Linked DNA regions of Hydrogenophaga sp. SL48. The protein of the gene in region 3 interacts with the protein of the main gene of each other region in a pairwise test. Links are inferred from orthologs where the notes say so. Each region holds a gene or a part of one and is shown on either strand. Other genes may lie near its edges. The genes, in order: IM738_RS25600, IM738_RS24450 and ndk.

Evidence for each region.
Region 1: the proteins of ndk (region 3) and IM738_RS25600 interact in binary tests that used the Escherichia coli proteins (3 or more experiments, as listed by UniProt). The link is inferred for Hydrogenophaga sp. SL48 from one-to-one orthologs.
Region 2: the proteins of ndk (region 3) and IM738_RS24450 interact in binary tests that used the Escherichia coli proteins (3 or more experiments, as listed by UniProt). The link is inferred for Hydrogenophaga sp. SL48 from one-to-one orthologs.

What each region holds. Positions count from the first base shown.
Region 1 is NZ_CP063400.1:5,367,419-5,374,790, reverse strand. The notes cover bases 2,981-5,856. They hold IM738_RS25600 (5-formyltetrahydrofolate cyclo-ligase), read right to left. Parts: upstream 4,778-5,856; coding sequence 4,184-4,777; downstream 2,981-4,183. Other genes in these bases: IM738_RS25595 (lytic transglycosylase domain-containing protein), read left to right, coding at 4,826-5,856; IM738_RS25605 (alpha/beta hydrolase family protein), read right to left, coding at 3,019-4,179; IM738_RS25610 (ATP-binding protein), read left to right, coding at 2,981-2,993. Outside these bases: IM738_RS25630 (response regulator), read right to left, coding at 1-62; IM738_RS25625 (CsbD family protein), read left to right, coding at 333-554; IM738_RS25620 (BON domain-containing protein), read left to right, coding at 709-1,140; IM738_RS25615 (response regulator transcription factor), read left to right, coding at 1,179-1,556; more of IM738_RS25610, read left to right, coding at 1,620-2,980; more of IM738_RS25595, read left to right, coding at 5,857-6,814; IM738_RS25590 (complex I NDUFA9 subunit family protein), read left to right, coding at 6,811-7,372. UniProt on the Escherichia coli protein: Involved in the removal of 5-formyltetrahydrofolate.
Region 2 is NZ_CP063400.1:5,124,005-5,131,282, forward strand. The notes cover bases 3,503-6,284. They hold IM738_RS24450 (uracil-DNA glycosylase), read left to right. Parts: upstream 3,503-4,411; coding sequence 4,412-5,158; downstream 5,159-6,284. Other genes in these bases: IM738_RS24440 (hypothetical protein), read left to right, coding at 3,503-3,569; trpC (indole-3-glycerol phosphate synthase TrpC), read left to right, coding at 3,566-4,366; tuf (elongation factor Tu), read left to right, coding at 5,605-6,284. In the rest of the region: IM738_RS24420 (anthranilate synthase component II), read left to right, coding at 24-596; ltaE (low-specificity L-threonine aldolase), read left to right, coding at 593-1,666; IM738_RS24430 (LysE family translocator), read left to right, coding at 1,687-2,337; trpD (anthranilate phosphoribosyltransferase), read left to right, coding at 2,353-3,420; more of IM738_RS24440, read left to right, coding at 3,429-3,502; more of tuf, read left to right, coding at 6,285-6,795; preprotein translocase subunit SecE, read left to right, coding at 7,098-7,278. UniProt on the Escherichia coli protein: Excises uracil residues from the DNA which can arise as a result of misincorporation of dUMP residues by DNA polymerase or due to deamination of cytosine.
Region 3 is NZ_CP063400.1:1,979,272-1,986,449, forward strand. The notes cover bases 2,479-5,160. They hold ndk (nucleoside-diphosphate kinase), read right to left. Parts: upstream 4,192-5,160; coding sequence 3,766-4,191; downstream 2,479-3,765. Other genes in these bases: pilW (type IV pilus biogenesis/stability protein PilW), read right to left, coding at 2,479-2,611; rlmN (23S rRNA (adenine(2503)-C(2))-methyltransferase RlmN), read right to left, coding at 2,608-3,744; IM738_RS09445 (pseudouridine synthase), read right to left, coding at 4,303-5,160. In the rest of the region: ispG (flavodoxin-dependent (E)-4-hydroxy-3-methylbut-2-enyl-diphosphate synthase), read right to left, coding at 1-844; IM738_RS09425 (helix-turn-helix domain-containing protein), read right to left, coding at 847-1,734; more of pilW, read right to left, coding at 1,727-2,478; more of IM738_RS09445, read right to left, coding at 5,161-5,607; SMC-Scp complex subunit ScpB, read right to left, coding at 5,573-6,280; IM738_RS09455 (RluA family pseudouridine synthase), read right to left, coding at 6,472-7,178. UniProt on the Escherichia coli protein: Major role in the synthesis of nucleoside triphosphates other than ATP. The ATP gamma phosphate is transferred to the NDP beta phosphate via a ping-pong mechanism, using a phosphorylated active-site intermediate.

The DNA.
Region 1 (7,372 bases), 3.4 Mb from region 3 along the record:
AGGAACTGCTTGAGCCCCGCGCGCACGATTTTGTGGTCGTCCACGATCCCCACTCGAATCATCCCGTGCCTCCGTGTCTGGTGCGCCCGCGGCGCGGAAAGGCGCACTGTAACGCGGGAATGCGGTGCCTGCCCGGTGGGAGGACGCGCCCCGGGTCGGCTCCGAACCGACGCACCGACGGCACGCTGTCCTACAGGCCAACGCTGTGCGCACCGACACCGGCTGACCGTTCAAAAAACTACAGTTTCTACACAGCCCGGCGACACCGCTCGCCGCTGTTTTCCGGGGGCTCCCACGGGGGCCCGCAACACCACTGACGAAGGAGCATCACCATGAACTGGGACCGCATTGAAGGCAACTGGAAACAACTCAAGGGCAAGGCCATCGAACAATGGGGCAAGCTCACCGACGACGACTGGAACGTCGTGGCCGGCAAACGCGAACAGCTCACCGGCAAGATCCAGGAGCGCTACGGCTGCGCCAAGGACGAAGCCGAAAAACAGGTGGCCGACTGGGAAAGCCGCGCGAGCGACGACTGGTTCAAAAAACCCTGATGACCCGCCGCTGAACCCGCCGGCTGACGCGCCAGGCGCTCACGCGAGCCCCGGTGTTGTCAGCCATGTCCTACAACCCCATGACAGCGCCACCGATACACTGTGTTTCAAACGCCCCACGCGGTCGCGATGTCGTTCACCAAGGCTTCACACCATGTCCACACACGCCCACTTTCCTGTGTCGCGCACCGCGCTCGCGACCTTTGCCGTCGCGGCCTTGACCAGCCTCGGCGCATGCGCCCAGACGGCGCCCGCCCCACCCCCCACCGTCGGCCAGAGGGTCGACAGTGCGATTGAAAAATCAAAGGAAGTCGCGATCGAGGTCAAGGACAACGCGGTCAGTGCCGTCAACGCGATGTCCGCTTCGTCTGCAGACCTGACCATCACGGCACGCGTCAAAGGCACGCTGGCGGCCGACGCCGAGCTGAGTGCGCGGGCCATCAGCGTCGACACGACCAACGCGGTGGTCTCGCTGTACGGCCCCGCGCCCAGCGCAGAGGCCATCAACCGGGCCACCACCCTGGTCAAGGCGGTGACGGGCGTGGTGGACGTGAAGAACCACCTCACCCTGGTCAAGAAGCCGTAGCGCCAACTCACCCTGACTGCTGCCGACGACCCACGACCATGTCCCCTGTTCGCGCCTTCATCGTGGAGGACAACCCCGTCATCCTGAAAGACCTGGTCACCACCCTGGAGGAATTGACGCCGGTGCGCGTGGTCGGTACTGCGCGCACCGAGGCCGACGCGGTTCGGGAACTGGAGCAGCGCAAGGAAGACCTCGACCTGGTCATCGTGGACATCTTCCTCGCCTCGGGAAGTGGCCTGGGGGTGCTGGCGCGCGCGCAGGCGCTGAACCTGCCGATGCGCCGTGTGGTGCTGACCAACTACCCCTCTCCCGACATGCGACAGCGCTGCGCGGCCCTCGGCGCCGACCGGCTCTTCGACAAATCACGGGAACTCGACGAACTGATCACCTACTGCGAAGGCATGCCCAGCGCCTGATCGCAGCCTCGCCCCGGTGAGCTACCCTTGCACCCCCATCACCCTGGCAGGCCGGCCCCGATCATGAGCTTGGAAGACACCGCACCCGGAAAACTGCGCTCCACCATCGAATGGGTGGCGCGCGGCCGCTACCTGATGCCGGTCGTGGTGGTGGTGGGTGTGGCGGCCATGGGGATCAACGAGTCCACCTACCAGCACTCCCATCGCACCTTGTCCAGCGGCATTGCCCTCACCGACGCACGCATCCGGTCGGCCGAAGCGCTGCAGGCCCTGACGGACACGGACCTGCACGCCCGGTCGTACCTCATGTCGAAGGCCCCGCAGGAGCTCGCCAAGTACCGGGAGACGCTCCAGCGCCTGGACAGCCTGAAAAATGACGCTGTCGCGCTGGTGCGCCAGATGGACCCCGACCACACCATCTCGCTCGAACGGGTGGAACGGCTTCTGGCGGATCACGTGCGCGGCACCGACGCCTGGGTAGAGGCGTTTGAGCGCGGCGACACCGCGAAGGCCATCGCCGCGTCTGTCAGTGCCGTCACGCGCACACGCCGGAACGAGTTGCGCGAGGAGTTCGATCTGGTGCTGCAGAAGTCGGGCGCCATCCAGGAGAACGCCCGGTATTCGCTGTACCGGGCGCTGTCGCTGAACCGGCTGGCCATCCACCTGCTGGCGCTGGCCACCGCGCTGGCGCTGTTTTACTTCCAGCACCTGTTGCGCGAGGAAGACCGCAAGCTGGCCCGGGAGCGGCTGCTGCTGGCCGACCGGGTGAAAGAGCGGACCGCCGAACTCACCGAGATGGCCACCCACCTGGTCAACGCCCGGGAAGACGAAAGGGCCCACGTCGCGCGCGAACTGCACGACGAGATGGGTGGGTTGCTGACCGCGATGAAACTGGAGTTTGCCCGGTTGCGCCGCCTGCCCGACATGCCGGAGAAGGCCACCGAGCGCCTGGCGTCGGTGGAATCACGCCTCAACGAGGGCATCGCGATCAAGCGCCGCATCATCGAAAACCTGCGCCCCTCGTCGCTGGACCAGCTGGGGCTCGTGCCGGCGCTGGACATGTTGTGCCGCGACATGGCCGGCGTGCTGGGCAAACCGGTGGAGACCGAGCTGCAGCCCGTCGCCGTGGACCGCGGTGCCGAGCTGACCCTGTTCAGGGTCGCGCAGGAATCGCTGACCAACATCGGCAAATACGCGCAGTGCGCCCGGGTGCAGGTGCGGTTGAAACAGCTCGGCCCGGCGGTGCAGCTCTCGGTTCAGGACGACGGGCAGGGCTTTTCTCCCGCCCGGGTTCCCCACGGGCGCCACGGTCTGAGCGGCATGCGGGTGCGCATGGAATCGCACGGCGGGCGCTTGACGGTCTTCAGCGCGCCGGGGCACGGCACCACCATCACCGCCGAACTGCCCGCGACCCAGGCCGCGCCAGCGCCCGCCTGACGGCGGCGCCCTCACCGCCCGGCCGTCACCCCAGCTGGCGTGCCACCCAGTCGCTCACCAGCAGCACCGACGCCTGCAAGGGCACCGGCTGGCCCTGGAAGTAGTGGTTGGCGCCGGGGATCACGTGCATCTCCTTGTCAGCGCTGCCGGCCGCGGCAAACATGAGGCCGATGTCGGGCTGCGGCACGGCATCGTCCGCGCCGTGTTCGATGGCCAGCAGCGGCACGCTGACCTGGCGCGCGCAGGCCTCGCCATCGGCGCGCGAGTCGTCAATGGACCACTGCGAGAGCCAGGAGCGCAGCGTCGAGAAACGCGCCATGCCCACCGGTCCGCTGTTCACGGTCTCCGGCACCCCGAGGTAACAGCGGCCCACGGGGCGGCCGTTGGGGTCGATGGAGCCGTCAAGGAAACGCGGGTCGGCCAGGGTGCGGTGGGTGACAAAACCGCGCTCCAGCTCGGCACCGCCCCGGCGCCGCAGCTCGTCCAGGGTTTCTTTCACGCGGTCCGTGATGCGCCGCAGGCGCGCGAGCTGGGCCGCGCGGTAGGCCGCCAGCCAGTCGGCCGGGTACGGCGCGCTGAAGGGCAGTGACGGCGCATACAGATCGAAGGAGGGATTGCGCTGGTCCGGGTCGGCCTCGTCGATCACGGACGGGTCGATCCAGTCGCGCAGGCACTGGGCGCGCGAACGGTGCGCGGCCTCCAGCACCACACCATCGGCCGGGATCAGGCCCGCACCCACGATGTCCACCGGGTCGCCCGCCGGTGTCTGGGTGATGGTCGGGTGCTCGGCCTGCGACTGGTAGAACAGCGCCAGCGACCCGCCGCCCGACCAGCCCATGAGGATCACGCGCTCAAAACCCAGCACCTCTTTGGCGTGGCGCACGCAGGCGCCCATGTCCAGCACCACCTTCTCCATGATCAGCGCCGTGTCGTTCTTGGCGTAGCGGCTGCCCATGCACAGCACCGGGTAACCGGCCGCGGCCAGCGCGGGGGGCAAGGGGAGCAGCTGCAGCGTGGAGCTGGGGTGCATCATCAGGAACACCACCTCGCGCGAGGCGCCGGGCGCGCTGATCAGCAGGCCTTCGAGGTTGACCGCGCCCTGGCTGCCGGAAAAACCGTAGGTTTCGGTGAAGGCGCTGGTTTCGCGGTAGGCGATGTGCACCCACTGGTGCGTCAGTCCGCTCACCGCGTCACCCGCTCACGGGCCACATCACCCCGGTGTCGGCCAGGATCGCGTCCAGCGGCACGTCGTGCGACTCGGGCATCAGGTCGGGCAGGTAGGAGAAGTCGTAACCCAGGCCCACGGTGAAGGGCTTGGGGCTCAGCGAGGCCAGCGTGCGGTCGTAGAAACCGCCACCGTAGCCCAGCCGGTAGCCACCCGGGCCATAGCCCACGCAGGGCACGAAGATGAGCGTGGGCTCGATGATCTCGGTGTCTTTCGGCTTCGGGATGCCGTAGGCGTCTTCTTCCATCGGGCAGCCTGGGAACCAGCTGTAGAAGGTGAGCGTCTTATCAATTTTGTTGACCACCGGCAGCCCGATGCGGCGGTGCTTCTGGGCGCCCTGGGCGTCTTCTTCGAGCCCCGCCTCCTGCCAGCGGAACAGCGCCGGCAGCGGGTCGAACTCGCCCTTGATGGGCCAGTAGGCGCCGATCACCGCGTCGGGCCGGTGGATCAACCAGACGCGCATCACGCGCTGCAACAGGTCGTTGCGCCAGGCCCGGTCGGCCAGGTTCTGGCGCTTCTCGATCAGTTGTTTGCGCCAAGCGGGTTTGGGCCCATCCAAAGGCCGAACGGTTGCAGGTTGAACGTCTTTGTTGTCCATAATCGCCGCATGAAACTGGTGATCCTGAAACAGGGTCTTGTGCCCATTATGGCCGCGCTGCTGATGCAGGGCGCCGCCTGGGCACAAGGCAGTGCCGATGCGGCCCTGCTGGAAATGCGCGACGCCTTCCGGCGCAACAACACGTTGGCGCTCAGCACCCTGCTGCCCCGGGTGCGCGGCCACGTGCTCGAACCCATGGCCATCTACTGGGACGCCAAGGCCAGGCTGGAGACCGCCAGCCCCGACGAGGTGCGTGCGGCGATGGTCAGCATGGCAGGCACCTACTGGGAAGACCGCTTGCGCAACGACTGGCTGCTGCAACTGGGCCGGCAGCGGGACTGGGGCAATTTCGAAGCCGAGCTGCCGCGCTACCGCATGAACGATGACCGGCAGGTGCGGTGTTATGCGCTGATGCTCGACGCCGTGGCCCGCCGCAAGCCGGCCGATGAAGCCGCCCGGCAGGTCGCACAACTCTGGCACGCGCAGCGCGAGGCCGACGACGGTTGCGCCACCGCGGCCAAGGCCTTTCTCGACAGCGGCCACCTCCAGCCCGAGGTGGTCTGGCAGCGCGCGCGCCTGGCGATGGAAAGCAACCGCCCCGCGGTCGTGACCCAGGCCGTTGCGCTGTTGAACCCGGAATGGATCGGCATGGTCAGTGCCATCGCCGTGGACCCCGCGCGTTACCTCGATGAGAAGTTCACCGCCATCCGCCCCCGCACCAAGGAGCTGGTCACGCTGGCCATCATCCGCCTGGCCAGCCTCGACACCGCTGCGGCCGCGCGCGAGATGGAGCACATGCGCTGGAAAACGCAGCTCACGAATGAAGAGCGCAGCTGGCTCTGGGGCGTGATCGGCAAGCGTCTGGCGCAGACACCGCAAGGGCCGGCGCTGGCCGCCTTCGTGAACGGGGACGACCGGCTCATGCACGCCGATCACCTGGCCTGGAAGGCGCGCGCGGGCCTGCGGGCCGGCGCCTGGGGCCATGTGCGCGACGCCATCGCCGCCATGGAAGAGGTCCAGCGCAACGAACCCACCTGGGTCTACTGGCGCGCGCGCGCGCTGCAGGCGCTCAAGGAGCCCGACGCGCAGTCGGCCCAGGCCCAGGCCCGCGCGCTCTACGAATCCATCGCCTCGGCCCGCGGCTACCACGAACAGCTGGCCCTGGAAGAGCTGGGGCGGCCCATCACCACACCACCAGCCCCGGCCCCGCTGACGCCCCAGGAGCTGGCCTGGCTGCAGGCCCACCCCGGCCTGCAGCGGGCGCTGGCCGCGATCCGGCTGGGCCTGCGCAGCGAAGGCGTGCGCGAGTGGAACTACAGCACCAACCTGCACACGGCCGGCGGCATGACCGATCGCGAACTGCTGGCCGCCGCCGCACTGGCCTGCCAGAACGAGCTGTGGGACCGGTGCATCAACACCAGCGAGCGCACCCGCGACCTGCAGGACCACGCGCAGCGCTTCCCGATGCCGCACCGCGCGCTGGTGATCCGGCGCGCGGCCGAGATCGGGCTCGATCCCGCCTACGTCTATGGCCTGATCCGGCAGGAGAGCCGCTTCGTCACCGACGCCCGCTCGGGCGTGGGCGCCTCGGGCCTGATGCAGGTGATGCCCGCCACCGCGCGATGGACCGCGCGCAAGATCGGCCTGACCGACTTCCAGTCGCACCAGATCACCGACCGCGACACCAACATCCTGATCGGCACGGCCTACCTGAAGTTCGCGCTCGACGATCTCGAAGGCTCGCTCCCGCTGGCCGCCGCCGCCTACAACGCCGGACCAAGGCGCGCGCGCGCCTGGCGCGAGGGCGCCGTGCTCCCGGGCGAGATCTGGGCCGAGAACATCCCCTTCGAAGAGACCCGCGACTACGTCAAGAAGGTGCTCGCCAACACCACCAGCTACGCGGCCCTGATCACCGGCCAGCCACAGTCACTGCGCGCGCGCATGGGCGTGGTCGGCCCGGCGCTCGACCCGAACGCCATCCACAAAGAACTCCCTTGAACAACATCCTCGTCCTCGGCGGCACCGGCTTCGTCGGTCGCCATGTCTGCGAAAAAATCCAGCGCGAGGGCTGGCGCAGCACGGTGCCCACACGGCGCGCCCTCAACGCAGCAGCGGTGCAGCACCTGCCGCGCCTGACCGTGATCGAGGCCGACGTGCACGACGAAGCCAGCCTGCGCCGCCTGCTGCCAGGGCACGACGCGGTGGTCAACCTCGTGGCCATCCTGCACGGCAACGAGGCCTCGTTCGAACGCGCCCACGTGACCCTGCCCGCCACCCTGGCGCGCGCCTGCCACGCCACGGGGGTGCGCCGGCTGGTGCACGTGAGCGCGCTCGGTGTGGCGCTCGATGGCCCGTCGATGTACCAGCGCAGCAAGGCGCGGGGCGAAGAGGTTCTGCGCGCTGCCGGGCTGGACCTGAGCATCCTGCGGCCCAGCGTCATCTTTGGCGCAGGCGACCGTTTCCTGAACCTGTTTGCGCAACTGCAGGCGGTGTTTCCGGTGGTGCCGCTGGCCGGTTCGACCGCGCGTTTCCAGCCGGTGTGGGTGGAAGATGTGA
Region 2 (7,278 bases), 3.1 Mb from region 3 along the record:
AGCGTGGGGGCGTCAAGTTGTTGATGGTCGACAACTACGACTCTTTCACCTACAACATCGTGCAGTACTTCGGTGAACTCGGCGCCGACGTGACCGTGGTCCGCAACGATGAGATCTCTGTCGACGAGATCCAGCGCCGTGTGGACGCGGGGCAGGTGGACCGTCTGGTGATTTCGCCCGGCCCTTGCTCGCCGGCAGAAGCCGGCATCTCGGTGGCGGCCATCCAGCACTTCGCGGGCAAGCTGCCCATCCTCGGCGTGTGCCTGGGCCACCAGGCCATCGGCGCGGCCTTCGGCGGCAAGATCATCCGTGCGCAGGAGCTCATGCACGGCAAGACCAGCGTCATCACCACCACGCAGGAAGGCGTGTTCGCCGATCTGCCCGAGCAGTTCACGGTCAACCGATACCACTCGCTGGCCATTCAGCGCGAGTCTTGCCCCGACTGCCTGAAGGTCACCGCCTGGACGCCCGACGGCGAGATCATGGGCGTGAAGCACAAGACCCTGGCGATTGAGGGCGTGCAGTTCCACCCCGAGAGCATCCTCACCGAGCACGGGCACGCGATGCTGAAGAATTTCCTGGAGCAGACCGCATGAAGACCATTGATCTGCGCAGCGACACCGTCACACAGCCGACCGAGGCGATGCGCGCGGCCATGATGGCCGCGCCCCTGGGCGACGACGTGTTCGGCGACGACCCGACGGTCAACGCGCTGCAGGACCGCATCGCGGCCCTCACCGGCAAAGAGGCCGCGCTGTTCATGCCCTCGGGGACTCAGAGCAACCTCTGCGGCATCCTGGCGCACTGTGGCCGGGGCGACGAGTACATCGTGGGCCAACTGGCCCACACCTACCGCTACGAAGGCGGTGGCGCGGCGGTGTTCGGCAGTGTGCAGCCGCAGCCGCTGGTGCAGGACGCACAGGGTCGCATGGCGCTGTCGGACATCGCCGCAGCCATCAAGCCGGACGATCCGCACTTCGCCCGCACCCGTCTGCTGTGCCTGGAGAACACCTGGAACGGCCATGTGATGCCCGATGAGTACCTGCGGGACGCCACGGCGCTGGCGCGCGAACACGGGCTGGCCACGCACCTGGATGGCGCTCGGGTGTTCAATGCGGCGGTCGCCTCGGCCTCGGCAGGGCAGGGCACCTTCGACCGCCTGCGCGAGATCGCCGACCAGTTCGACAGCCTCTCGGTCTGTTTCAGCAAGGGCCTGGGCGCGCCGGTGGGCTCCGCGCTGTGTGGTTCGCAGGAGCTGATCCAGAGCGCCCGCCGCCTTCGCAAGATGGCCGGTGGCGGGTTGCGCCAGGCGGGGCTGCTGGCTGCCTGCGCACTGCACGCACTGGACCAGCACGTGGACCGGCTCGCCGATGACCATGCCAATGCGCGACGGCTCGCGGAAGGCCTTCAAGGCATCGAGGGTCTGGCGGTTCGCTCGGCGCAGACCAACATCGTGTTCGTCGATGTCGCCGAAGGCCGTGGGCCGGCGTTGCTGGACTTCCTGAGAGCCCACGGCGTGCTGGCCACAGGCCTGATCGGCCTGCGCTTCGTGACCCACCTCGATGTGGACACGGCGGGCATTGATCACGCCATCGCCACCGTGCGCCGCTTCTTCGCCGAGGCCCCCGCAGCGCCGGCCAGCGCCTCGCGCACCGGTCCGTACTGAACACTCGACAGGAGCGCACCGTGCCAGACACCCCGCAACTCCTGGTGTTCATCGCGGCAGGCTGCCTGCTCAACCTCACGCCCGGCCCCGATGTGCTCTACATCGTGAGCAACGCGCTCAAGAGCGGCGTGCGCGCCGGCATCGTGGCCGCGCTGGGCATCGTCAGCGGCTGCTTCGTTCACGTGTTCGCGGCGGCGCTCGGTGTGAGCGCGCTGCTCGCCACCTCGGCCACCGCCTTCACCGTGCTCAAGTGGATCGGCGCCGCCTACCTGGTGTGGATGGGCATCAAGTTGCTGCTGGCCAAGGGCGGTTCGTCGGTGGTGCCAGCCGATGCCACTCAGATCAAAGTCCCAACCGACCTTCGGCGCATCTACCGGCGCGGTTTCTTCACCAACGTGCTCAACCCCAAGGTCGCGCTGTTTTTCCTGGCCTTCGTGCCGCAGTTCATCGCGCCCGGCACCGAAGACAAGGTGACGGCCTTCCTGCTGCTGGGCCTGCTGTTCAACCTCAACTCGTTGCCGATCAACTTCGGTTACGCCTGGCTCGCCGGCTGGGCCGCCGGCCGTGTGAGCGCCGTGCAGCGCACCATGCACTGGATGGACCGCGCCGCCGGCGCGATGTTCGTCGGCTTTGGCCTGAAGCTGGCCCTGTCGGACAATCCTTCTCGCTGACCCCTGGAGACACCCATGCCCCACACCCACAAGATTACCCCGCAGGAAGCACTGCAGCGGACCATCGAACACCGCGAAATCTTCCATGACGAGATGCTGCACCTGATGCGCCTGATCATGAGCGGCGAGATGTCGCCGGTGATGATGGCGGCCCTCATCACCGGCCTGCGCGTGAAGAAGGAAACCATCGGCGAGATCACCGCCGCCGCGCAGGTGATGCGCGAGTTCTCCACCAAGGTGAACGTGGCCGACAAGACGCACCTGGTGGACATCGTGGGCACCGGTGGCGACGGCTCGCACACCTTCAACATCTCCACCTGCTCCATGTTTGTTGCGGCTGCGGCGGGCGCCAAGGTCAGCAAGCACGGCGGGCGCAGCGTGTCCAGCAAGAGCGGCAGCGCCGACGTGCTGGAGAGCCTGGGCGTCAACATCAATCTCTCCCCCGGGCAGATCTCGCGTTGCATCGAACAGGTGGGCGTGGGCTTCATGTTCGCGCCGAACCACCACCCGGCCATGAAGAACGTGGCGCCGGTGCGCCGCGAGCTGGGCATGAAGACCATCTTCAACATCCTGGGGCCGCTCACCAACCCGGCCTCGGCGCCCAACATCCTGATGGGCGTGTTCCACCCCGATCTGGTGGGCATCCAGGTGCGCGCGCTGCAGCGCCTGGGGGCCGAACACGCCGTGGTGGTCTATGGTCGCGACGGCATGGACGAGGTGTCGCTCGGCGCGGGAACCATGGTGGGCGAGTTGAAGCAAGGCGAGATCACCGAATACGAGGTGCATCCGGAAGACTTCGGCATGACCATGGCCAGCAGCCGCACCTTGCGGGTGGAGACGCCCGAGGACTCCAAGGCGATGCTGATGGGCGTGTTGGGCAACAGCGATGACCCGGCCCTCAAGGCCGCGAAAGACATCGTGGCGCTCAACGCCGGTGTGGCGCTGTACGCCGCCAACGTGGCCGCGGACATCAAGGAGGGCATCGCGCTGGCACGCCGCGCCATCGAGTCCGGTGCCGCCGCCCAGAAGCTGCGCGAGCTGACCGATTTCACCCAGACCGCCACGGCCAGCACCGGCCCCTGAGACCCGCCATGCCTGTCTGGCTGCAAAACGAAGGCGCCTGGATTGCCATCGGCATCTCGTTGCTGTTCATCGTGGCCGGTGTGTTGATGCACCGCGTTATCAAGAAGGTGCTGCAAGCGCCACCACCCCAGGAAAACAAAAGATCATGAGCGACATCCTGAACAAGATCGTGGCCGTCAAGCACGAAGAGATCGCCGCGGCCCAGCGCAAGAAGCCGCTCGACATGGTGCGTTTCGATGCCGAAAGCCGTGTGCTCACGCGCGACTTCGAAGGCGCCTTGCGGAAAAAAAATGCCGCCGGTCAGGCCGCGGTGATCGCCGAGATCAAGAAAGCGAGCCCGAGCAAGGGTGTGCTGCGCGCAGAATTCATCCCGGCCGACATCGCCCAGAGCTACGCCGAAGGTGATGGCAAGGTCAGCGCGGCCTGCCTGTCGGTGCTGACCGACAAGCAGTTCTTCCAGGGCAGTTCGGACTACCTGAAGCAGGCCCGCGCCAGTTGCGACCTGCCGGTGCTGCGCAAGGACTTCATGGTGGACCCCTACCAGGTGTACGAAGCCCGATCCATGGGGGCCGACGCAATCCTGCTGATTGCCGCCTGTCTGGACGACGTGCAGATGGCCGATCTGGAAGCGCTGGCGCTGGGCCTGAACATGGCGGTGCTGGTCGAGGTGCACGACCGTGCCGAACTGCAGCGTGCGTTGAAGCTCAAGACGCCGCTGCTCGGCATCAACAACCGCAACCTGCGAACGTTTGAGGTGACGCTGCAGACCACGCTGGACATGCTTTCCGACGTACCGGCCGACCGCCTGCTGGTCACCGAGTCGGGCATTCTGGGCCGTGACGACGTCACGAAGATGCGTGCTGCGGGCGTGCACGCCTTCCTGGTGGGCGAGGCTTTCATGCGCGCGCCTGAGCCCGGGTTGGCGTTGGCCGAGTTGTTTGCCTGAGTGGCCGTGACACAGGCCGCTTTTGACTGGGATGCGGCCGCGCCGCTGGCGGGTGTCGATCGGCTCCGGCACGCAGACCCGGGCACATGGGCGGCCGATCCGGGCTGGGCCGATGTGCTCGCTGATTTCTGGTGCTCCGAGGCTGGGCGGGCGCTCGTGGTGTTTTTGCGCCAACGCTTGAATCAGGGTGCCGTGGTGTATCCACCACAACCGCTCCGGGGGCTGGAACTGACGGCCCCGGAGGAGGTTCGGGTGGTGATCCTGGGGCAGGACCCCTACCACGGCCCCGGGCAGGCCGAGGGTCTCGCGTTTTCGGTCGCGGCGGGGGTCAAGGTGCCGCCGAGCCTGCGCAACATCTTCAAAGAGCAACGGCGCGACCTGGGCCTGCCGGCGCCAGGGAGCGGCTCGCTGGTTGGCTGGGCGCGCCAGGGGGTGCTGTTGCTCAATACCTGTCTGACCGTGGAGGATGGACGGCCCGCCAGCCACGCTGGTCAAGGTTGGGAGGTGCTCACTGACGCCGTGATCCGCCGCTGCAGCGGATTCGGTCTGCCCAAGGTCTTCATGCTCTGGGGTGCTCATGCGCAGAAGAAGGCGCAGGACATCGACCGCGGGCGCCACCTCGTGTTGTGTTCCAACCACCCGTCGCCCTTGTCGGCGAGTCGCGGCCCTGTCCCGTTCCTGGGTTGTGGCCACTTTGGCGAGGCCAATCGCTGGTTGCGTGCCGGGGGCTTGCCTGAAGTCGCTTGGCAGTCAGCGGAGGAAGCTGACATCGCGGCAAAAACCGTGGCATAATGTTGGGCTGCATTACGGAGGGGTGGCCGAGTGGTTAAAGGCAGCAGACTGTAAATCTGCCCGCTAACGCGTACGCTGGTTCGAATCCAGCCCCCTCCACCAGCAGCCTTTTTGATGTGCGAGCGATTGGAATCAAAGCGCTCTGAATGTTTCGGGTTGTTCCGAAAGGGTTCGGGCGGGAGTAGTTCAATGGTAGAACTCCAGCCTTCCAAGCTGATCACGCGGGTTCGATTCCCGTCTCCCGCTCCATGTTTGTGGGTTGTGATGTCCGTCCTTGGGGCGGCGATGAGATTTTCTGGGGTGTCTGATCCTTGATCAGGTGTCTTGGCCCTTGTGGCTCAGTGGTAGAGCACTCCCTTGGTAAGGGAGAGGTCGCGGGTCCGATTCCCGCCAAGGGCACCATATTTGTTCTGGTGTTTCGGCAATTTTGATTTTGGAGCTGAAAAATGGCAAAAGAGAAATTTGAGCGGACCAAGCCGCACGTGAACGTGGGCACCATTGGCCACGTGGATCATGGCAAGACGACGCTGACGGCGGCCATCACCACGGTGCTGGCGTCCAAGTTTGGCGGCGCGGCCAAGGCCTACGACCAGATCGATGCGGCTCCGGAAGAAAAAGCCCGCGGCATCACCATCAACACCGCCCACGTGGAATACGAGACGGCCAACCGCCACTACGCCCACGTTGACTGCCCCGGCCACGCTGACTATGTGAAAAACATGATCACCGGCGCTGCCCAGATGGATGGCGCCATCCTGGTGTGCTCGGCCGCTGACGGTCCCATGCCCCAGACCCGCGAGCACATCCTGCTGGCCCGCCAGGTGGGCGTGCCTTACATCATCGTGTTCCTGAACAAGTGCGACATGGTGGACGACGCCGAACTGCTCGAACTCGTTGAAATGGAAGTGCGCGAGCTGCTCGACAAGTACGACTTCCCCGGCGACAAGACCCCCATCGTGCACGGCTCGGCCAAGCTCGCCCTCGAAGGCGACAAGGGTCCGCTGGGCGAAGAGGCCATCATGAAGCTGGCCGAAGCGCTGGACACCTACATTCCCCTGCCTGAGCGCGCTGTGGACGGTGCCTTCCTGATGCCTGTGGAAGACGTGTTCTCCATCTCGGGTCGCGGCACCGTCGTGACCGGTCGTATCGAGCGCGGCATCATCAAGGTCGGCGAAGAAATCGAGATCGTCGGTATCGCCGACACCCAGAAGACCACCTGCACGGGCGTGGAAATGTTCCGCAAGCTGCTGGACCAGGGTCAGGCTGGCGACAACGTTGGTATCTTGCTGCGCGGCACCAAGCGCGAAGACGTGCAGCGCGGCCAGGTGCTGTGCAAGCCCGGCTCGATCAAGCCGCACACGCACTTCACCGGCGAGATCTACGTGCTGTCCAAGGACGAAGGTGGCCGTCACACGCCGTTCTTCAACAACTACCGCCCGCAGTTCTACTTCCGCACGACGGATGTGACCGGTGCCATCGAGCTGCCTGAAGGCAAAGAGATGGTGATGCCGGGTGACAACGTGTCGATCACGGTCAAGCTGATCAACCCCATCGCCATGGAAGAAGGCCTGCGCTTCGCCATCCGCGAAGGTGGTCGTACCGTCGGCGCTGGTGTCGTCGCCAAGATCATTGCGTAAGGATTGAAGTCTCGGGTGCTGCGGGTTCGCGACGGCGAACCGGTGGCGCCAAAGGATGAATAGCCAGTAGGGGTATAGCTCAATTGGCAGAGCGTCGGTCTCCAAAACCGAAGGTTGTAGGTTCGATTCCTACTGCCCCTGCCATCGAACAGGCAAGCAAAGGGAGTTGATCCCGACCTGAATCTGCTCTGTTCTGTGGTGTTTACAAGCCCGCCGAAGTCGTCAAGACCTCTGGTGGGCTTGCGTGTCTGGAGCCTCGCGGCTCTTTTTGCGCGTTTTTGTCAAGAATCATCTGGATCCTCATGGCCACTTCCGAAGTTCAAACCGTCAACACCAGTGCCGACAAGGCCAAGCTGGCGGGTGCTGCAGCGCTGCTGTTGGGTGCCTTTGTGGCCTTTTACCTGCTGTCGGGCAAGGGTGCATTGGCCCAATGGGCGGCCCTGATCGTTGGTGTGGTCGCTGCGGTGGCGGTGTTTGGCGTGT
Region 3 (7,178 bases):
TGTCGCCAATGCCCTGCTGCAACAGAACGGCCAGCGCCGACGCGGACGCTACCGCCCCTTTGGTCCCCATGCCGGCCTCGGTCAAACCCAGGTGCAGCACATGGTCAGTGCGCTGGGCCAGCGCCTGGTAGACCGCGATCAGGTCTTGCACGCCGCTGACCTTGCACGACAGCATGATGTTGTTCCGGTTCAGGCCGATCTCTTCGGCCCGCCGGGCAGAATCCAGCGCCGACGTGATGAGTGCCTCGTACATCACCTGGCGCGCGTCCCAAGGCTCGGCCCGCTCAGAATTGGCGTCCATCAGCCGCGCCAGCAGATCCTGGTCGAGACTGCCCCAATTCACGCCAATGCGGATGGCCTTGTCCCAGCGCGCGGCGATCTCGACCATCTGGGCAAACTGCCTGTCACCCTTGTCCCCGCGACCGACGTTCCCGGGGTTGATCCGGTACTTGGACAGTGCTTCGGCGCAGGCCGGGTGGTCGGTCAACAAACGGTGACCGTTGTAGTGGAAATCGCCGATCAGCGGGACGTGGATGCCCATGCGATCGAGCTGCTCGCGGATGTGTGGTACCGCCTTGGCGGCATCGTCGTTGTTGACGGTGATGCGAACCAGCTCGGAGCCCGCCTGGGCGAGTTCCTTGACCTGAATGGCGGTACCGATCGCGTCGGCGGTGTCCGTGTTGGTCATGGACTGCACGCGCACGGGCGCACCGCCGCCGACCGTGACACGGTGCGATTGCCAAGCCACCACGCCGGGGCGGCTCTGGCGAACACGTGGGGCACTGATGGCGATGGGACCGTTCAGGCCGGCCTGAGACCCCACGATGGAGCGATCTGACGTCATGGTCATTTCACCTTAAACCGCGCCACGCTGTTGCGCGCATAAGGCACGACGTCAAAGGCCTGCCCACGAACGGTGACCTCGACCGCGTCGGCCCTGCCCAGCACCACCGAATAGGGCGGCGAGGCCGAAAAGCTGAGAACGTCACCCGTCTTGAGCATGCGCTGCACCTGTGACACACCTCGGCCATCCACCACCTCGACCCACGAATCGCCGTTGGCCTTGATGCTCAGAAGACCCTCACTGTCAACGGAGGCAGGGGGAGCAGCCACGGAAGCGTCGACACTTGGCGTCACCACCGAGGACGGTGGCGTCAACACCACCGGCGCATCGCTGGTGACTGGGGCGCCCGGTGACAGAGGAACAACTTCCGTGGTGGATGTCCTGTTTTCAAAGGTCGTCGCTACAGAGGTGTCGGACAGGCGGGTCACCGCACCCGAGACGTTGTCCACTGTCGACCGCCAGTCGGGCATGTACATCAGCGCCACGGCAGCCATCACCAGCGCCCCGGCCACCAACACCGCCGGACGCCGCAACCATTCCGAGGGCTGCAGAGACAGTGACGATCCGCGGGGCGATCTGAAAGGGGCGTTGATGGTGTGCGACGAGTCACCCAGCATCGGCGTGCGCCCCGTGGGGATCTGCTCGAGAACAGGCGCAGGATCGATCTTGAGCTGGCGGCAGGCGCTGGAGGCCAGTGCGCGGGCAAACGTCATGTCCGGCAGCTCCTCATAGCGCCCGGCTTCCAGAGCATCCAGCTTCTTGACAGGGACTTTCAGCGCGGCCGCCAGGGCCGCAATGTGCAACCCAGCCGCCTCCCTTGACTGGCGCAGGAGCTCGGGCCGGGTCCAGGCCGTTTCACCAACTGCATCCGGCACCACCGACTCACTCATTGAACGCCCCCCGCTGATAGGAGGCGTACTCCGGCGAACGCGGGAACCGGCGCAGCAGCTGCTGCGCGAGCTGGTCGGCCGCCTGGGGGTTGTTCATGCGACGTTCGACCTTGATACCCAACCACAGCGACTCGGCATTGGCCAAATCGGAGTTGTTCAGGCGACGGATGTAAAACTGCGCGCGTTTGTCGTCACCCCGCTTGTACAGCAGTGACGCCAGGTTGTAGCCGGTGATGGGGTTGGCCGCATCCAGCTCATAGGAGCGGGCGAAGCTGCCTTCGGCCTCGGCGAACTGGCCCATTCGAACCTGGCACACACCCTTGGCCATGAGCGTCTTGGCCTGACCGCCGTAAACCGGGCTGGCCAGCGCGCGGACAAACAGCTGAACCGCCTCGGCATGGCGACCCTGTTGGCAAACAAACCAGCCGTAGTTGTGCAACGCATCGGGGTCGCGCTCGTTGATCTGCAAGGCGCGACGGAAGCTGTCTTCGGCCTGACCCGGTTCATTCATCCGCATGTAGACCAACCCGCGAAGCACATAAGCAGGGCCATAACCTGGGAACGCGGCGAGTGACTGCTTGATTTCATCCAGCGCCACCGAAGTCTGACCTTGTTCAAAGTAGCCGGTCGCCAGTTCGAGGCGAATGCGGGCGCGCTTTTGCGCCTCGGGTTCATCGGACTCGGTGAGCGGTTGCGCCGTGTTGGAGGTCGAGGTCCCGGGACCGCTCGCGCAAGCCGACAGCACCGACAACAACACGGCGAGAAGCAGCAACAGCGACCAACGGACCTCCACAGAAAGACCCATCAGAGGCGCACCATCAGACCGGGTCTGACGATCCGGTTGGGCCTTGAAGCGGATCGGGGAGGCGTGTGTCATTCCTGTTTTTCCTTGGCTGACTTCAAAAAGCGGATAGGCTGCGCCGCGGCTCGCCGCTTGGCCACCTGGGTTCGGTCCATCACGTCGCCGGCGAGCTGTCCGCAGGCTGCATCGATGTCATCACCGCGCGTCTTGCGCACGGTCGTCACGATCCCCCCCGCGATGAGGATCTGCCCGAAGGCCTGGACCACTGGGCGGGGTGAACATTTCAGACCGGAATCCGGAAACGGGTTGAAGGGTATCAGGTTGATTTTGCAGGGAACACCTTTGCCGCCATGGCCTTTGAGCAATGCCAGCAGCTGCTCGGCGTGTTCTGGCTGGTCGTTGACCCCGTCCAGCATGCAGTATTCGAAAGTGATGAAGTCACGCGGTGCCGCCGGCAGGTAACGAAGGCAAGCGTCGAGCAATTCAGACAATGGGTATTTTCGATTCAGCGGCACCAGCGAGTCGCGCAGCGCATCGTTGGGGGCATGCAACGAAACCGCCAGCGCAACCGGCACGTCGCCGGCCAGGCGGTCAATCATGGGCACGACACCCGAGGTCGAGACGGTCACCCGTCGGCGCGACAGGCCGTAGCCATGATCGTCCAGCATCACACGCAACGCCGGCACCAATGCGCTGTAGTTCTGCAGCGGTTCACCCATGCCCATCATCACCACGTTGGAGATGACCCGCTCGGTTGTCTTCAGGTGCTGACGCAGGAAAAATTCGGCGTGCCACAACTGCGCGACGATCTCACCTGTGGTGAGGTTGCGCGAAAAACCCTGATGACCGGTGGAGCAGAAACGGCAACCCACGGCACATCCGGCCTGCGAGGAAATGCAGAGCGTGCCACGGTCATCTTCGGGAATGAACACGGTTTCCACCGCATTGCCGCCACCCACATCGAACAACCACTTGATCGTGCCGTCGGATGAGTCCTGACGGGAAAGCACCTGCAAGCCCGTGATGGTGCAGACCGAGGGCAGCTTTTCGCGAAGGCTCTTGGCGAGATCGCTCATCTCGTCAAAGCGCGAAGCGCCCTTCTGGTGAATCCAGCGAAACAACTGGACGGCGCGAAAGCGCTTTTCGCCCAGCTGCTCGCAAAAGGCGGTCAGGCCCTCAAGATCGAAGTCGAGGAGGTTGACCGTCATGGCATGGTGGCCCCGCGCCGATCAGCGCGAGTAAACGTTCATGCCGGGGAAGAAGAAGGCAATTTCCACGGCAGCGGTTTCGGGAGCGTCGGAGCCATGCACGGCGTTGGCGTCGATGCTGTCAGCGAAGTCGGCACGGATGGTCCCTGCTTCGGCCTTCTTGGGATCGGTGGCGCCCATCAGGTCGCGGTTCTTGAGGATGGCGCCTTCGCCTTCCAGTGCCTGGATCATCACAGGGCCGGAAATCATGAAATCCACGAGGTCCTTGAAGAAAGGACGGGCTTTGTGAACCGCGTAGAACTGCTCGGCTTCGCCGCGCGACAGGTGCGCCATGCGAGCGGCCACCACCTTCAGGCCAGCGGCTTCAAAACGGGCGTAGATCTGGCCGATGACGTTCTTGGCGACGGCGTCGGGCTTGATGATGGAGAGAGTGCGTTCGATGGCCATGGTGATCCTTGAATTTATGGAATAAAAACGATTCTTGCGCGGGTGGCAAAGCTCTTGATTCTACATTGCCCAGAGCGAAAACAATGATGCGCCTGAGTGGCAACCTAGCGGTCAGCGGCCTCCGGAACGGCCACCACCACCGCTGCCACCCCGGCGGCGACCACCGCTGGGACCGCCACGGCCGGTGCCTTGTTCGCGCTGGCGCTGCAAAGCGTCCTGGCCGATGTAGCCAAGAGAGGTTTTCAAGGGGTCGGGCTGGCCACCGCCCGCGCCCTGCCCCTTGCCGCCCTTGCCTTTGCTCGCGGGTGTGTCGAACATGCTGCCGCGGCGCACGGCAGGCGCCTCCCCCCGGCTGCCCGCCGGATTGCCGTAGTTGCGTCCACCCTGTGGCCCCTGCTTCTTGCCACGCCCTGGCGTGGCCTTGCCGACCGGGCGCTCTGTGCGCTGGTAGACACCGGCCGCCGCCGTCAGGCGGTCAATGTCGCCCTGGTCGAGCTCCAGCCAGACACCGCGCTTGAGCCCGCGCGGCAACATCATGGCGCCATAGCGGATGCGGATCAAACGGCTCACGGCGTGGCCCACGGCTTCGAGCATGCGCCGCACTTCCCGGTTACGACCTTCGCCGATGGTCACGCGGTACCAGCAGTTGGCGCCCTCACCCCCGCCGTCTTCGATGCTGTCGAAACGGGCCTCGCCATCGTCCAACCGCACGCCGTCGAGCAGGCGCTGCTTTTCGTCGTTGGACAGGGCACCCAGCACCCGCACCGCGTACTCGCGCTGCAGGCCAAATCGCGGGTGCATCAGCCGGTTGGCGAGCTCGCCCGAGTCGGTGAGCAGCAGCAGGCCTTCGGTGTTCAGGTCGAGTCGACCCACTGACTGCCACTTGCCTTGGTAAAGACGCGGCAGGCGGCGAAACACCGTGGGCCGGTTTTGCGGGTCATCGTGCGACACCACTTCGCCCGCGGGCTTGTGATAGGCCAGCACGCGAGGGGGCGGCGGAGCGATGCGCACGCGCACCGGCTTGCCGTTGACCTTGATGTTGTCGCCGAACTGGATGCGCTGACCGATGTGGGCCGGCTCGCCGTTGACCGAGATGCGCCCCTCCAGAATCAGTTGCTCCATTTCCAGCCGGGAACCCATGCCAGCCTGTGCCAGCACCTTGTGCAGTTTGGGCGACTCGGCCTCGGGTTGCAGCACCCGCTTGGTCGGCAAGGGCAGTTCCTGCTCTTGCTCGGCGTCAAATGCGCCGCTGACCACGTCGTCAAAACGCAAGGCCTGTGGTTGCCCCTCCCCTTTCACAGGCGACGGGCTCGCAGCCGTCTTGGGCGTTGAGTCCGTGGTGGGCTCAGCGGGCAAAGCGCCTGCGTCGCTGCTGGACGGTTCAATCGGGTTGTGAGGGGGTTGCGCCGGTGTCATGGTCGTCCTGTGGTTCGTCCCGGGTCGGGACGGGGATCGCCGGTTCGCCGGCGGTGTCGGGGGTGTCTTCACCCACGGTTAAAGACTCGCCAGCAGGTGGCTCAGCCATTCCGCTGGCGAGAGATTCAAAGTCGAGTCGATCCAGCGCCGATTCCTGCACCTCGCTGCCATCCAGTGGCGGCAGCTGATCCAGGGAAGAAAGGCCCAGATCGTCGAGAAACTGGCGCGTGGTCGCAAACAGAGCGGGCCGCCCCACCGTTTCGCGGTGCCCGATCACTTCCACCCAGCCGCGGTCTTCCAGTTGCTTGATGATCAGGGAATTGATCGTCACGCCACGGATGTCCTCCATGTCGCCACGGGTCACCGGTTGGCGATAGGCGATGATGGCCAGGGTTTCCATCGCGGCGCGCGTGTACTTGGGTGGCTTTTCAGGATGCAAACGGTCCAGGAATGGTCGCAGCTCGGGCCGGCTCTGAAAACGCCAGCCGGTGGCCACCTGCACCAGTTCGACGCCGCGCCCGGTCCATTCGGTCTGGAGATCAGTCAGCAGGGTCTTGATCGTGTCGGGAGCGACTTCCATGTCGAACAGCACCCCGAGCTCTCTCACGGAGAGCGGCTGGGGTGCGCAAATCAAGGCCGTTTCGAGGACGCGCCTGGCATCCGTGGTGTTCATCGCTGGTGCCTAAAAAAACCGGTTGTCGGTCAAGGGGCAAGAAGTTGCGGACAAGGTCTGCAGGGCTCATCAGGCCCGCGGCGGACAACAGCAGCACGGGAGGGGTCGAGGAGGACCATCCGGGTGGGCTGTGGGAACGACCAGAAATCGCAACAGGGCCCGAGGGCGGGCCGCTGGACACCGGGATCAAGTCACCCCAGCTGAGCCGGATTGTAATGGAGCCCGGCCGCAGCGATGGCCTGGCCCATATCAGCGGGCGGTTCGCAGGCGAAAGCCAGTGGTGCGCCCGACACCGGGTGAGCCAACCGCAGCCGCGCAGCGTGCAAGGCCTGGCGTTCCATGCCGAAGAGAGTTCGTCCGCCATACACCGCATCACCCACCAGCGGATGCCCGAGCCAGGTCAGGTGCACGCGAATCTGATGGGTTCGCCCGGTGTGCAGCTTGCAGGCCACCAGACAGGCCTGGTCGGTCCCGTCGAGCAGCCGGATCGACGTGCGGGCGGACTTGGCCCCCGTGGTCTCCGGCCGCAGCACGGCCATGCGCAAGCGGTTGTGGGGATCGCGCCCCACCGGTTGCTCCACATCCAGCTCGGCCGGCCCCTTCCAGCGACCCTGCGCCAGCGCCAGGTATTCGCGATGCACCTCACGAGCGGCAATGGCGCGCACCAGCGCCTCCACGGCCTGGCGGCTCTTGCCCACGAGCATCAGGCCCGAAGTGTCCTTGTCGAGCCGGTGCACGATGCCGGCCCGCGGCAGCGCGGATGCGCCAGCATGATGCGCCAGCAAGCCGTTGAGCAAGGTGCCACTCCAGTGACCGGCCGCCGGGTGCACCACGAGACCTGCGGGCTTGTGAATCACCAGCAGGTCCGCGTCTTCGAACACCACCTCCAGCGCCATGG